2 regions of the Streptomyces sp. NPDC005262 genome follow, and region 1 is predicted to be linked to the other one. Evidence: predicted binding sites of a transcription regulator. Region 1 holds the regulator's gene; the other holds the start of a gene.
The links. Region 1 encodes HspR, which represses chaperone genes until heat shock. Its sites were predicted from a motif close to TTGAGNNNNNNNNNCTCAA; they were not measured.
Positions count from the first base shown of each region.

Region 2: lon (endopeptidase La) is a predicted target of HspR. The motif match lies at 1,047-1,065, and genes of this name have one in related genera.

Region 1 is NZ_JBIAKK010000014.1:157,271-164,645, reverse strand. Features, by position in the region: gene ACFYP5_RS29080 ((Fe-S)-binding protein) at 1-519, opposite strand, end outside; gene ACFYP5_RS29075 (sugar transferase) at 629-1,216, opposite strand; gene dnaK (molecular chaperone DnaK) at 1,532-3,385, shown strand; gene grpE (nucleotide exchange factor GrpE) at 3,382-4,032, shown strand; gene dnaJ (molecular chaperone DnaJ) at 4,126-5,313, shown strand; gene ACFYP5_RS29055 (heat shock protein transcriptional repressor HspR) at 5,315-5,761, shown strand; gene ACFYP5_RS29050 (LuxR C-terminal-related transcriptional regulator) at 5,798-6,823, opposite strand; gene ACFYP5_RS29045 (helix-turn-helix transcriptional regulator) at 7,007-7,375, opposite strand, start outside.
Region 2 is NZ_JBIAKK010000001.1:231,454-238,828, reverse strand. Features, by position in the region: gene ACFYP5_RS00985 (spermidine synthase) at 1-434, opposite strand, end outside; gene lon (endopeptidase La) at 1,088-3,508, shown strand; gene ACFYP5_RS00975 (lysozyme) at 3,861-4,709, opposite strand; gene ACFYP5_RS00970 (MarR family winged helix-turn-helix transcriptional regulator) at 4,935-5,432, shown strand; gene ACFYP5_RS00965 (hypothetical protein) at 5,562-6,347, opposite strand; gene ACFYP5_RS00960 (nitrate- and nitrite sensing domain-containing protein) at 6,712-7,375, shown strand, end outside.

The DNA.
Region 1 (7,375 bases):
ACCGCGCAGGGTCAGGATCGCCAGGCCGATGACGAGGATGACGTACTCGACGAAGTACGCCTGCCAGGCCTTGGAGCCCGCGAACCGGGACTTGCGGCCGGCCCGGGAAGGCAGGTTGAGCAGCCGGATGGCGATCAGCACGAGGATGCCGACCGTCGTCATCAGGCCGATGAACTCGATGTAGAGCTCGAACGGCAGCCATTCGCCGATGATCGGCAGCACCCAGTCGGCCTTGAAGAGCTGTCCGTACGCCTGGAGCAGCGTCGGCGGCAGCGTCAGGAAGCCGATGGCGACGAACCAGTGCGCGAAGCCGACGATCCCCCACCGGTTCATCCGGGTATGGCCGAGGAATTCCTTGACCAGGGTGATCGTGCGCTGCTTCGGGTTGTCGGTGCGGCTGCCTGCCGGGACCGGCTGTCCGAGTTTGACGAACCGGTAGATCTGCGCGACGGCTCGGGCGATGAGCGCAACGCCGACCACAGTCAGCACCAGCGACACGATGATCGCGGCGAGTTGCATTTGGGGGCTCCTCGGGCCTGCGAGGGTGGGATCCGGCACTTGTGGGACGTGTCGGAGTACAAGCGATTACTAAGCAGTAACTTAATCAGTCTGTGCTGACACTATCCACTTATTCCGCCGCGCTGTAGCCGCGCAGCCGGTGATCTGTGTCGCTCAGGTGTGCCTTGCCGTGGTGGGTGAGCCTGCGGACCGCGGTGCGCAGCGGAATGTGTACCGCCGCCGCCAGGATCGTCAGATCGAGCCCCAGCCAGTGGTGCTCGGCATAGTGCTGGTCGAGCAGGGCCGGTTCGTCCCACGGCATCCCCGAGCGGGAGCGGACCTGAGCCAGGCCGGTCAGGCCGGGTCTCAGCTCCTGCCGCCAGTGTTGCGCGCCGGCCCCGCCCGCGGCGCCTTCGCCGGTTCCGGTCCGCTCGTCGTCCGGGGCGAGTGGCTCCGGTCCGACGAGGGAGAGCTCTCCCCGTACGACATGGGGCAGCCGGGAGAGCAGGTCCAGGCGCAGCCGGCGGGTGCGCAGGGTGCGCAGTACGAAGGGCCGGCCGGCCAGACCGATCCGCACGGAGCGGGTCAGTACGCCGTCGGGGGGCCGCCGTGCGGCGAGCGCGACGGCCCCTGCGGCGAGCAGGGGGGCGGCCAGGACGAGCAGGACCGAGCCGAGGGCCAGATCCAGCGCGCGCTTCGCCGTGATCTGCGTCTGCATCGTGCACACCTGCCGGGTGGGACGGATCGGATGCCGCTTTTGTACATCTCGCGGCATTTTGTGACAGAACGATCCCATGCGGCGATGATGGAGCGGGGCGTGTGGGCCGTCGGGTCGGCAGGTGTCACCCTCGATCGCCGGCATCGGTCGGTGGGTGTGTGCCCGGATATGCCCCCCGCATCTCGGACAAACCCCAGGTGGCGCGTGGCGTGTGCACGATAGTTGAGTCGACCACACTCAGGTCTGTTGACTCTGGGGCGGGTGTCATGCATCCTTGAGCCAGATCCACTCAAGTAGTCAGTTGGAGGAATTGAAATGGCACGTGCGGTCGGCATCGACCTGGGCACGACTAACTCCGTCGTCAGCGTTCTCGAAGGCGGCGAGCCCACCGTCATCACCAACGCCGAAGGCGCCAGGACCACGCCGTCCGTCGTCGCCTTCGCGAAGAACGGCGAGGTGCTGGTCGGCGAGGTCGCCAAGCGCCAGGCGGTGACCAACGTCGACAGGACCATCCGGTCGGTCAAGCGCCACATGGGCACCGACTGGAAGATCGACCTCGACGGCAAGAGCTTCAACCCGCAGCAGATGAGCGCCTTCATCCTGCAGAAGCTGAAGCGCGACGCGGAGGCGTACCTGGGCGAGAAGGTCACCGACGCGGTGATCACCGTCCCGGCGTACTTCAACGACTCCGAGCGTCAGGCGACGAAGGAGGCCGGCGAGATCGCGGGCCTGAACGTCCTGCGTATCGTCAACGAGCCGACCGCCGCCGCGCTGGCGTACGGGCTCGACAAGGACGACCAGACGATCCTCGTCTTCGACCTCGGTGGCGGTACCTTCGACGTGTCGCTGCTGGAGATCGGCGACGGTGTCGTCGAGGTGAAGGCCACCAACGGTGACAACCACCTCGGTGGTGACGACTGGGACCAGCGCGTCGTCGACTACCTGGTGAAGCAGTTCGCCAACGGTCACGGTGTGGACCTGTCCAAGGACAAGATGGCTCTCCAGCGTCTCCGTGAGGCCGCGGAGAAGGCGAAGATCGAGCTGTCCTCCTCGACGGAGACCACGATCAACCTGCCCTACATCACGGCATCCGCCGAGGGCCCGCTGCACCTGGACGAGAAGCTCACGCGCGCCCAGTTCCAGCAGCTCACCGCGGACCTGCTGGACCGCTGCAAGAACCCGTTCCACAACGTCATCAAGGACGCGGGCATCCAGCTCTCCGAGATCGACCACGTCGTTCTCGTCGGTGGCTCGACCCGTATGCCGGCCGTCGCCGAGCTCGTCAAGGAGCTGACCGGTGGCCAGGAGGCCAACAAGGGCGTGAACCCGGACGAGGTCGTCGCCATCGGCGCCTCGCTCCAGGCCGGTGTCCTCAAGGGTGAGGTCAAGGACGTCCTGCTCCTCGACGTCACGCCGCTGTCCCTCGGTATCGAGACCAAGGGCGGCATCATGACGAAGCTCATCGAGCGCAACACCACGATCCCGACCAAGCGGTCCGAGATCTTCACGACGGCCGAGGACAACCAGCCGTCGGTGCAGATCCAGGTCTACCAGGGCGAGCGCGAGATCGCGGCGTACAACAAGAAGCTCGGCATGTTCGAGCTGACCGGTCTGCCGCCGGCCCCGCGTGGTGTCCCGCAGATCGAGGTCGCGTTCGACATCGACGCCAACGGCATCATGCACGTCGCTGCCAAGGACCTCGGCACCGGCAAGGAGCAGAAGATGACCGTCACCGGTGGCTCCTCGCTGCCGAAGGACGAGGTCAACCGGATGCGTGAGGAGGCCGAGCAGTACGCGGAGGAGGACCACCGCCGTCGCGAGGCCGCCGAGTCCCGCAACCAGGGTGAGCAGCTCGTCTACCAGACGGAGAAGTTCCTCAAGGACAACGAGGACAAGGTCCCCGGTGACGTGAAGACAGAGGTGGAGGCCGCGCTCACCGAGCTGAAGGAGAAGCTCAAGGGCGAGGACACCGCCGAGATCCGTACCGCCACCGAGAAGGTCGCGGCCGTCTCGCAGAAGCTGGGCCAGGCGATGTACGCCAACGCACAGGCCGAGGGCGGCCCGCAGGGTGACCCGCAGCCCGGCCAGGCGCACGCCGACGGCGCGGACGACGTCGTCGACGCCGAGATCGTGGACGACGAGCGGGACGCCAAGGGCGGTGCGGTGTGACCGAGGAGACTCCGGGCTTCGAGGAGAAGCCTGACGTCCCCTCCGGCGCCACCCCTGACGGAGCTGAGCCGAAGGACGCCGCCCCCTCTTCGGAGGAGGGGGCGTCCCCGGCCGGGGACTCAGTACAGACAGTCGGCCTCACCGCCCAGCTGGACCAGGTCCGCACCGCGCTCTCCGAGCGCACGGGCGACCTCCAGCGGCTCCAGGCCGAGTACCAGAACTACCGCCGCCGCGTCGAGCGGGACCGGGTCACGGTCAAGGAGATCGCTGTCGCGGGTCTCCTGTCCGAGCTCCTGCCCGTGCTCGACGACGTCGGTCGCGCCAGGGAACACGGCGAGCTCGTGGGCGGGTTCAAGTCGGTGGCCGAATCGCTCGAGACGGTCGTCGCCAAGCTGGGCCTGCAGCAGTTCGGCAAGGAGGGCGAGCCCTTCGACCCGACGATCCACGAGGCGCTGATGCACTCGTACGCGCCGGACGTAACCGAGACGACCTGCGTGGCGATCCTCCAGCCGGGGTATCGCATCGGCGAGCGCACCATCCGCCCCGCGCGGGTGGCGGTGGCCGAACCCCAGCCGGGGGCGGCCCCTGCCGCGGCGAAAGAAGAGAAGACAGACGACGAGGAGAGCGGTGGCACCGAGGAGGTCTGACATTTCGTCCGACCACCGAGGGGCCCACCGTCTGCCCCGGCGACCGGCCCTCGGGCCGGTCGCCCGGCCGATCGTCCGGAAGGAGGGACGTCGATGAGCACGAAGGACTTCGTCGAGAAGGACTACTACAAGGTCCTCGGCGTCCCCAAGGACGCCACCGACGCCGAGATCAAGAAGGCGTACCGCAAGCTCGCCCGCGAGTTCCACCCGGACGCCAACAAGGGCGACGACAAGGCGGAGGAGCGCTTCAAGGAGATCTCCGAGGCCAATGACATCCTCGGCGACTCCAAGAAGCGCAAGGAGTACGACGAGGCGCGCGCCCTCTTCGGGAACGGCGGCTTCCGGGCCGGTCCCGGTGGTGCGGGAGGCAACTTCAACTTCGACCTGGGCGACCTCTTCGGAGGCACCCAGGGCGGCGGAGCCGGCGGCCCCGGTGGTTTCGGTGGCGGCGGCGGTCTCGGCGATGTCTTCGGCGGCCTGTTCAACCGGGGCGGCGGCGCGGGGACACGCGTGCAGCCGCGCCGGGGCCAGGACATCGAGTCCGAGGTGACGCTCAGCTTCACCGAGGCGGTCGACGGGGCCACGGTCCCGCTGCGGATGTCCAGCCAGGCGCCCTGCAAGGCGTGTTCGGGCACCGGCGACAAGAACGGCACCCCGAGGGTCTGCCCGACCTGTGTCGGCACCGGCCAGGTGTCGCGTGGCAGCGGCGGCGGGTTCTCGCTCACCGATCCCTGCGTGGACTGCAAGGGCCGGGGCCTCATCGCCCAGGACCCGTGCGACGTCTGCAAGGGCAGCGGGCGGGCGCGTTCGTCGCGCACCATGCAGGTCAGGATTCCGGCGGGCGTCTCCGACGGCCAGCGGATCCGGCTGCGTGGCAAGGGCGCCCCGGGCGAGCGCGGCGGTCCGGCCGGCGATCTGTACGTCGTCGTCCATGTCGACGCCCACCCGGTCTTCGGCCGCAGGGACGACAACCTCACGGTCACCGTGCCCGTCACCTTCGTGGAGGCGGCACTCGGCGGTGAGGTGAAGGTCCCCACGCTCGGCGGACCTCCGGTCACCCTGAAACTGCCGGCCGGTACCCCCAACGGGCGTACGATGCGCGCCCGGGGCAAGGGTGCGGTGCGCAAGGACGGCACCCGGGGCGACCTGTTGGTCACCGTCGAGGTGGCCGTGCCGAAGGAACTCGGTCCCGAGGCGCAGGACGCGCTGGAGGCCTACCGGAAGGCGACCGCGGGGGAGGACCCGCGGGCGGAGCTGTTCCAGGCCGCGAAGGGAGCATGATGTGGACGGCCGACGACGTAATCCGTACCAACTGACCGACGACTCACCGGTGTACGTGATCTCGATCGCGGCCCAGCTCTCGGGCCTGCATCCGCAGACACTGCGCCAGTACGACCGCCTCGGTCTGGTCTCCCCGGACCGCACGGCCGGCCGCGGCCGGCGCTACTCGGCCCGCGACATCGAGCTGCTGCGCACCGTGCAGCAACTGTCGCAGGACGAGGGCATCAACCTGGCGGGCATCAAGCGCATCATCGAGCTGGAGAACCAGGTCGCAGCGCTCCAGCAGCGCGTCGCCGAACTCTCCGCGGCGGTGGACGGCGCGGCGGCGGCGATGCAGCAGCGCGAGGCGCAGGTGCACGCGTCGTACCGGCGTGATCTGGTGCCGTATCAGGATGTGCAGCAGACGAGTGCGTTGGTCGTCTGGCGGCCGAAGAGGCCGAAGGAATAAGCGCGGTTACGGCGCACGTACGACGGCCGAGGCCCGTCACCCGGAAGCGGGTGGCGGGCCTTCCGCGTCGGTGCGGGCGGCGGCGGCGCCGTCCGGCTCGGCGATGCCCGACTGGACGATGAGCGCGCCCAGTTGGGTCCGGCTGGAGGCGTCGAGTGCCTGCATGAGTTTGGCGATGTGGGACCGGCAGGTGCGGACGCTGATGCCCAGCTTGCGGGCCACCGCGTCGTCGACGTGGCCTTCGACCAGGAGGCGCGCGATGCTGCGTTGTACGGCGGTGACGGGGGTGCCGGGGGACGATGTGGGCAGGGGCTCGGTGAGCGGCGTCGCCTGCTCCCAGAGGACTTCGTACACCTGCACGAGGAAACGGATCAGGGCGGGGTGGCGGATCTCCAGGGCGATGTCCCGCTCGGCGTTGGCAGGGATGAAGGCCACGGCGCGGTCGAAGATGATGAGCCGCTCGATGGTCTGTTCCGCCGTACGCACTTGCACGCGGTCGGGAGGCAGTACCTCCAGATAATCCCTGAGGAACGTGCTGTAGCGCGCGGGATGCTGGTAGATGTGGCGGAGCCGAGCTCCCCGGTTGACGGCTGTCAGACCATTGCTGCGGGCTCGGTGCATGAGGTGTTGCTGCCGTACGCCGCCCGGCTGTGCGGTCAGCGCCTCCTCCCGTACGGATGCCGATGCATGCTCCAGGGCGGCATTGATCACCGGCTTGCCTTCGAGCACTGTGATCCCGAGGTTGGGGTCCTCGCTGGCAAGAGCCATCAGAGGCGCCAGGGATGCGGCCAGGGCGGTGGTGATCTGTATCCGGTCGAGAATCTCCCGGGTGACGGGCTGCAACAGGTGCGCCATGGCGGCCGATGGCGGTACGGGACGCATCCAAGCGGCGTCGTGCGGATCGTGGTGGAGCAGGGCCATCTCGATGAGGCATGGAGCCGGGGCGACCTCGATCCGGGCAATGCGCCCGTTGCGCAGGGCTTCGGAGTAGAGGCGGATCGCCGGTTCGCAGAGTTCGGCGGCTCCGTGCGGGTGGCCTGTTTTGCCCTCCAACGTGCCCATCGGGGACCCCCCCACTGTGTGCAGTGCAACAAGATGACGGTGGCGAAAAGACTAGCCCTCGGGAGAGTGTGGTGACGTCCCGGGAACGGAGAACTCCCTTGGTGCACCGAGGGCGTGACCATGCTCCCCCTGTCGTGTGGCCACGCAGTCGGCCGACGGCTGGGGCGGTGTGGCTGCGAACGGTCAGGAACCCTGTTCCAGGATTCCTGACCGCGCTATCAGATAGCCGAGTTGGGCTCGACTGCTGCTGCCGAGAGTGGAGGACAGCTTGGCGACATGCGCACGGCAGGTGCGGACGTTCATGCCGAGGCGGCGGGCTATCGCCTCGTCGACGTACCCCTCGACCAGCAGGGTTGCAATGGCGCGCTGGACGCCCGTGATGCCGTCGGGGGCCGGGTTGTACGGGGCTGCTTCGTTCAACGGGAGGGCCCGGCGCCAGAGTTGTTCGAAGACCTTCGTCAGGTACGCGACCAGACCGGGATGCCGTAGCTCGAGTGCGATACGGCGGTCGTCCCTGGCCGGGATGAAGGCGACGGTCTCGTCGCAGATGAT
Region 2 (7,375 bases), on a different contig from region 1:
TCGTAACGGTCCGTAGTCGTACGCAGATATGTGACGAGGTCCGTCGCCAGGATCGCCGTCCGCGGATCGGCGAGTGCCGCGGCGGAGATCCGGGCCAGCGGCCCGTCCAGGTGCCAGTCGATGATCGCCTGCTCCCGCTCGACCACCGCGATTCGCCCCCAGCGCGGCTCGGCGGCGGCATGCGCCAGCGAGAAGCCGACCCCGAGCCCTCCGACGAGTACGGCCGGGTCCGTCCGTCCGGCGGGCAGCGCGGCGAGCGCGGCGTCGATCAGCAGCCGTTCGGAGCGCCCGTCCGCGGTGTCCATCAGAAAGCACCCATTGGCGATGATCTCGAAGTCGTCCCCCCGCTCCCGCAGGACGACCTCCCCGTACGGTCCCTCGCGGCGGTCGACTGTGACGGAGATGTGAGCGGTGCGGCGGTCGGCGGTCGGCATGTCCTCGGTCTCCGGTAGGCGGCGGATGGAATCCCACCATCCTCGTCAGAAGGTGCGGGTGGGGTCAGAATCGGTGGATCCGGGTGGGGCGCGAGGAGTCGAAGGGCAGGTGGCCTGCCCGCCGCTGTCCCACCGGCGCGCGGACCCCGGCGGTTAGGTGGAAGGCGGATGCCGACGCCTTCGATCTGGGCGGACGGGGCGTCGGGAGCGGTCCCGACGGCCGGGGCGGCGGCCGGACTTGCCCCGGTCGGTTCGGCGTGCAGGGCGACCGGCGGGTCCGGGCCGGAGGCGCCGGGAATGGCGGCGCCCCGCGGAATGCTGCCGTACAGGTAGGCGCTGTGCGGGTTGCGCGGCGTCGGACGCATCGGTGATCCGAAAGGCGGCCGCCTCGACCACGGGGGCGAACGCCGCCGGTACGCGGCGGGGCGAGCCTTCACGTCCGGTCGTCCCGTCGTCGGCCGGCCCCCTGTCGTCCACGCGTGTGTCGCCCATGCGGGCACTCTCCCCCGTGCGCAAGGGCGGCCGCGAATGGTTTTCGCAGGTGACGGCGAGGCGGCGGAGAGATCGCTGAGAGCGAACACAGCCCCGGGAACATTGAGCCGCTCAGAAGCATTGAGCCTGCATACCTCAACTTGAATGCCGAAGGGGAGATCATGGCTAATGAGCCCAACGCGGTCACTCCGCTGACCCTGCCTGTGCTGCCGCTCGACGACGAGGTCGTGCTGCCCGGAATGGTGGTTCCTCTCGACCTGTCCGACACCGATGTGCGTGCCGCCGTGGAGGCCGCGCAGGCAGCCGTCCGGCCGGGTGGCGGCAAGCCCGAGGTGCTGCTCGTGCCGCGGATCGACGGGACGTACACCGGCACGGGTGTGCTCGGTACCGTCGAGCAGGTCGGCCGGCTCTCCGACGGCGACCCGGGTGCGCTCATCCGTGGCCGTGACAGGGTGAGGATCGGCGCCGGGACCACCGGACCCGGGGCCGCGCTCTGGGTGGAGGGGACACGCGTGGACGTGTCCGTCCCCGAGCCGCTTCCCGGTGCCGCCGCCGAGCTGGTCAAGGAGTACAAGGCCCTGGCCACCAGCTGGCTGAAGAAGCGCGGCGCCTGGCAGGTCGTGGACCGGGTCCAGCAGATCGACGACATCTCTGCGCTCGCCGACAATTCCGGTTACTCGCCCTTCCTCACGACCACCCAGAAGGTGCAGCTCCTGGAGACCGCCGACGCGGTCGCCCGGCTGAAGCTCGCCATCCAGTGGCTCGGCGAACACCTCGCCGAGCAGGACGTCGCCGAGTCCATCGCGAAGGATGTCCAGGAGGGTGTCGACAAGCAGCAGCGCGAGTTCCTGCTGCGGCGCCAGCTCGAAGCCGTACGCAAGGAGCTGTCCGAGCTCAACGGCGACCCGGAGGACGAGTCCGACGACTACCGGGCGCGCGTCGAAGCCGCCGACCTTCCCGAGCACGTCCGTGAGGCCGCGCTCAAGGAGGTCGACAAGCTGGAACGCTCGTCCGACCAGAGCCCCGAGGGCTCCTGGATCCGCACCTGGCTGGACACCGTCCTCGAACTGCCGTGGAACGAGCGCACCGAGGACGCGTACGACATCCGCGCCGCCAAGGCCGTCCTCGACGCCGAGCACGCGGGCCTGGAGGACGTGAAGGAGCGGATCACCGAGTACCTCGCCGTGCGCAAGCGCCGTGCCGACCGCGGTCTCGGGGTCGTCGGCGGGCGCCGCGGTGGTGCCGTGCTGGCCCTCGTCGGACCCCCCGGCGTCGGCAAGACGTCCCTCGGCGAGAGCGTCGCGCACGCCATGGGGCGCAAGTTCGTGCGTGTCGCGCTCGGCGGTGTGCGGGACGAGGCGGAGATCCGCGGCCATCGGCGTACGTACGTCGGTGCGCTCCCCGGACGCATCGTCCGCGCCGTCAAGGAGGCCGGTTCCATGAACCCGGTCGTCCTGCTCGACGAGATCGACAAGGTCGGCTCCGACTTCCGCGGTGACCCGGCCGCGGCGCTCCTCGAAGTGCTCGACCCGGCTCAGAACCACACCTTCCGCGACCACTACCTGGAGGTCGAGCTCGACCTCAGCGACGTGGTCTTCCTGGCCACCGCCAACGTCCTGGAAGCCATCCCGGAGGCTCTGCTCGACCGCATGGAGCTGGTCAGGCTCGACGGCTACACCGAGGACGAGAAGGTCGTCATCGCCCGGGACCACCTGCTGCCGCGTCAGCTGGAGCGTGCCGGTCTGGAGAAGGGCGAGGTGACCCTCGAGGAGTCGGCGCTGCGCAAGCTGGCCGGCGAGTACACCCGCGAGGCGGGCGTACGCAACCTGGAGCGGGCCGTCGCCCGGCTGCTCCGCAAGGTCGCGGCCCAGCACGAGCTGGGCGACCGGGAGCTCCCGTTCAGCGTCACCGACGAGGACCTGCGGGGTCTCGTCGGACGACCGCACCACGTTCCCGAGTCCGCCCAGGACCCGGCCGAGCGCCGCACCGCGGTGCCGGGCGTGGCGACCGGACTCGCGGTGACTGGTGCCGGCGGCGACGTGCTGTTCGTGGAGGCGTCGCTGGCCGATCCGGAGACGGGTGCCGCCGGACTGACCCTGACCGGTCAGCTCGGCGACGTCATGAAGGAGTCCGCGCAGATCGCGCTCAGCTTCCTGAGGTCGCACGGCGCCGAACTGGAACTGCCGGTCGCCGACCTCAAGGACCGGGGAGCGCACATCCACTTCCCGGCGGGTGCGGTCCCCAAGGACGGCCCCAGTGCCGGTATCACGATGACGACGGCACTGGCCTCGCTGCTCTCCGGGCGGCTGGTCCGTACGGATGTGGCGATGACCGGCGAGGTGTCGCTGACCGGACGGGTCCTGCCGATCGGCGGCCTGAAGCAGAAGCTGCTGGCCGCTCACCGCGCCGGGATCACCACCGTGGTGATCCCGAAGCGGAACGAGGCCGATCTGGACGACGTCCCGGCCGAGGTCCTCGACAAGCTGGAGGTCCACCCGGTGACGGATGTCCGGCAGGTGCTGGAGATCGCTCTCGCCCCGGCTACGGCCAGGGCGGAGGAGAGGATCCCGGCCGCGGCGTGAGCGCCATGGCGTGACGGGCGTGGCATGACGTGCGCGGCCGGTCGGACGGCCCGTACCCCCGAGAGGGCGGTGCGGGCCGTTCCGCATGTCCTCGGGTGTCCACGGTCTCCGGGCAGCCGGGTGGCGGGCATGTGCTCAGGGGCGGTGCCCGGCGCCGGCTCGGACCGGGCCGGCGGCCGGGGGACCGTCACAAGGGTGTGGCCACCCTTCCTCGGTGCGTCGATGCGGTGTTCTTGTGGATCTGCCCGGTCGGGACGGGCTGCCGGGCCCTACCGGTGCGGTGGACGCGACCGGTGGCCCCGGTGACGGGGTGCGTCACCGGGGCCCGGTGGGGCGCTGCGGGGCGGGGGACTCAGCCGTTGGCGAGAGCCTGTACGCGGTCGAGGGCGCCGTTGAAGTGGTTGTGGTCGCCGACGTACGGACCGGACGACGTGTACTGCCAGATGGTGTAGTAGCTCCAGCCGGCCGGGAGTTCACCGACGGTGGTGTTGTAGCGGGCCACCCAGAGCGGGTTGGTGGCCGCGAAGCCCGCGTTGTTGCCGGTGCAGGCCTGCCACCAGCTGGTCGCCGTGTAGATGACGGCGTCGCGGCCGGTGCGCGACTTGTACGTGTTCACGAAGTCGCGGATCCAGGAGACCATGGAGGCCGCGGTCTTGCCGTAGCACTGGTCGCCGTACGGGTTCCACTCGATGTCGAGGACGCCCGGCAGCGTCTTGCCGTCCTTCGACCAGCCGCCCCCGTGGTCCACGAAGTAGTTGGCCTGGGTGGCACCGCTCGTGGTGTCCGGGGTGGCGAAGTGGTACGCGCCCCGGATCATGCCGACGTTGTACGAGCCGTTGTACTGCTGGGCGAAGTACGGGTTCGTGTAGTACGTGCCTTCGGTGGCCTTGGTGTAGGCCCACCGGACACCGCTGTTCCAGAGCGTCGCCCAGTCGACGTTGCCCTGGTGGCTGCTGACGTCCACACCTTCGGTCTGCACGGCGCGCGTGTCACGCGGCAGGCCGCCCTGACCGTCATGGGCGATGACGCCCATGCCCATCGTGGCCGATCCGCGGGCGGGTTTGGTGGTGGCGGTGGGGGAGTCGGCCGCGGTGGCCGCACCGGGCAGGGTGAGCAGAAGCGAGAGTGCTGCGAGAAGAGTTCCCAACGCCGCGAAGCGTGAGCGGCGGGTCGTTCCGGATCCGGATCTGTGCACGGGCATTGCGTGCCTCCGAGGTCTCGGTGGGGGGATCTGCCGACCCAGGGGAGCGGCTCGGCGCACCCCTGCGACATGTGATGGTGTGAACATGTCAGGAAGGACGCTACGCACGTAGACCCGCGCGGCGGAAGGGGGCCTGGGCGCTGCCGTTGGTCTACGCCTGCGAAATACTGGCGGAGCTGCGGCGATGACCAGCGGTGAAAGAAACTTTCAGCGGCAGGAAAGCTCATGAGGGGTGTTGACGTGCACGGGAGCGGAAGCGGTAGTGAACCCGGCGCGACCGGGGCAACTGGTGTGGACCACGAATTCCTGGCACTGGAGAGGGAGTTGGCCGTCTTCCTGCGCCGCGCACGGTCGAGCTCCGGCGAAATGGCGCGCGAGGTCCACCCCGACCTGGAGGCCGCGGCGTACGGACTTCTCGTGCAACTGGAGTCGGCGGGGCGGCAGCGGGCCACCGATCTCGCGGCGTACTTCGGGGTCGGCAAGGCGACCATGAGCCGTCAACTGCGCGCCCTGGAGGACCTCGGACTGGTGGCGCGCGAACCCGATCCGGCCGACGGGCGGGCCTTCCTCGTCCATCTCACCGACGAGGGACTCGCGCGTTACCGCAGCGTCCGCGACGCCCGCCGCGAGCGGTACGTACGCAAGCTCGCCGACTGGGACCGGGCCGAGGTGGCGGAACTGGCCCGGCTGCTGCACCACTTGAACACCCGCGCCGAGGAATGACACGAGCCGGGCCCGGCCCCGACCGGAGCGGCGCCGGTTCTCCCGGGTGCTCCCGGCCCCTGCCCCAGGGGAACCGCCCACGGGGGGCCCTCCATGTCGCTGGCCGGGGCCGGCCCCTGTCCGGGTGACCTACAGCACCGCGTAGACCGCCGTGGCGTCGTCATGCGTCTTGCTGTGCCGCAGATGCGTGCGCTCGGTGTCCGCGTCCTCCAGAGCCCTGACCCGGTCGATCAGCCCCTGTGGGCCCTCCTTGTGGAGCACCCCGAGGCAGGCCGTCCAGTCCCCTTCGCGGAACATCTCGGTCCAACGGCTCGCCCCGTCCGTCAGTGCGGCCAGCGCCCGCACCTCGGCGCGGGGCGTCCGCCCGGTCACGGCGCGGGCCGCCACCGAAGGGTCGGCGGCGGCGGTGAAGAAGCCGCCTTCCTTGTTGCGCACCTGTGCGTCGGCGATCGCCTCGGTGGCCAGGGAGCCCGGAGGCAGCCGGTCGAGCCGGTCGTCGAGCAGTGCGCGTACCGATCCGTCCGTCGACTCGAACAGCAGCACCGAGTCGGAGAGCACCAGGTGTTCGATCTCGCGTTCGTCCCAGCGCGCCATCACGACGGTCGCCTGCGGCGTGCGCACGTGAGAAAGGTCACAGGAGGAGCGGTGTGCGTCGGCGGTGCGCCGGATGGACTCGGCGAGGACCTCCGTGAGAGGCAGATCCCGCCGCGAACCCGACAGTTCGACCAGGGAGCCGCCCAGTCGAGCGGTGAACCACGGGACGGAGTGCACACAACCGTCGTCCCCCTGCGGCGGAGTGACGCCGTCGAGCAGGACCAGCCTCCCGCCCTGGCCGGAGGCGGGAAGTGCGGTGGCCGCCCAGTCCTCGTTGGGGCGCTCGGGGCTACCGGGGATCGTGGTGAGTTCGATACGCATACGGCAAGTCTGCACGACGCCTTCACCGACCCTGCACGAGTGCGGCGTTGGACCGTACGAGCAGGTCAGCCCACCTCTTGAGCGGCAGGAATGGCTCCGAGCGGCGTGCGGGCGGGCATCTTGCCAAAGCCTGCGCGGAAGTTCCAGCCCGCGGTCCGGGCGTGCGCGGCGACGCGCGCGGGGAGACTTGTTCGTCAACTCTGGAGTGATGTTCACTCGTTCAGGTGGCGGAGCGGTCGATGTGCGCCCCCCTCTCAAAAGCACTGGAATGGTCAGAAGCCGTACCAGGCGGTCGGGGCGCCGTTCCATGTGACCGAGCGTCACCTCTGCTTCAAGGGTGGACGAGTCAAGATTGCGAGCACCGGTGCAGAAGAAGCGGCCTCGGAGCAAGGGCAGCAAGCGAAGCGGTTCCGGGGCGACACCTCTGCCGCCGGCCGAAGGTGAGCCCACCCGGCGCACCGTACGCGTACGCAGCCGGCTGGTCGCCGGCGTCGCGGTCGTCGGTATCACCGTCATCGCCGCGGGCGCGCCCGCGGCGCTCGGTGCCTCCTCCGAACTGAACGAGTCCCAGCGGTTGGTCACGCTCGCCGAGCTGAATCAGCAGGCGGTCGCGCTCGCGCATGCCCTCGCGGACGAGCGCGACGAGGTCACCGCCTACATCGCGAGCGGCCGGGACGAGAAGTCCGGCCCGAAGACCGACGGGCCCAGCAGCCGCAGCGCTCGCGTCGACCAGCAGGTCGACGAGATCCGCGGCACGGCCCCCGCCGCGCTGCGCCGCGACCTCTCCACGATCCCCTCGCTGCGCCGTACCGCGCTCACCGGCAAGGGCTCGGCGCTCGCGGCCCATCAGGCGTACTCCGAGGTCATCGCCAAGCTGCAGGACGTCGCGGACGAACTGGCCGAGAAGACCCCGCCGCGGGCATCCGAGGCCACTCGTGCGCCCCTCGCCCTCGGACAGGCGGCCGAGCAGGCCTCGGCCACCCGCGGGCTGTTGGTCGCCGCGCTGTCGGTGCCCCGCGAAGTGCCCA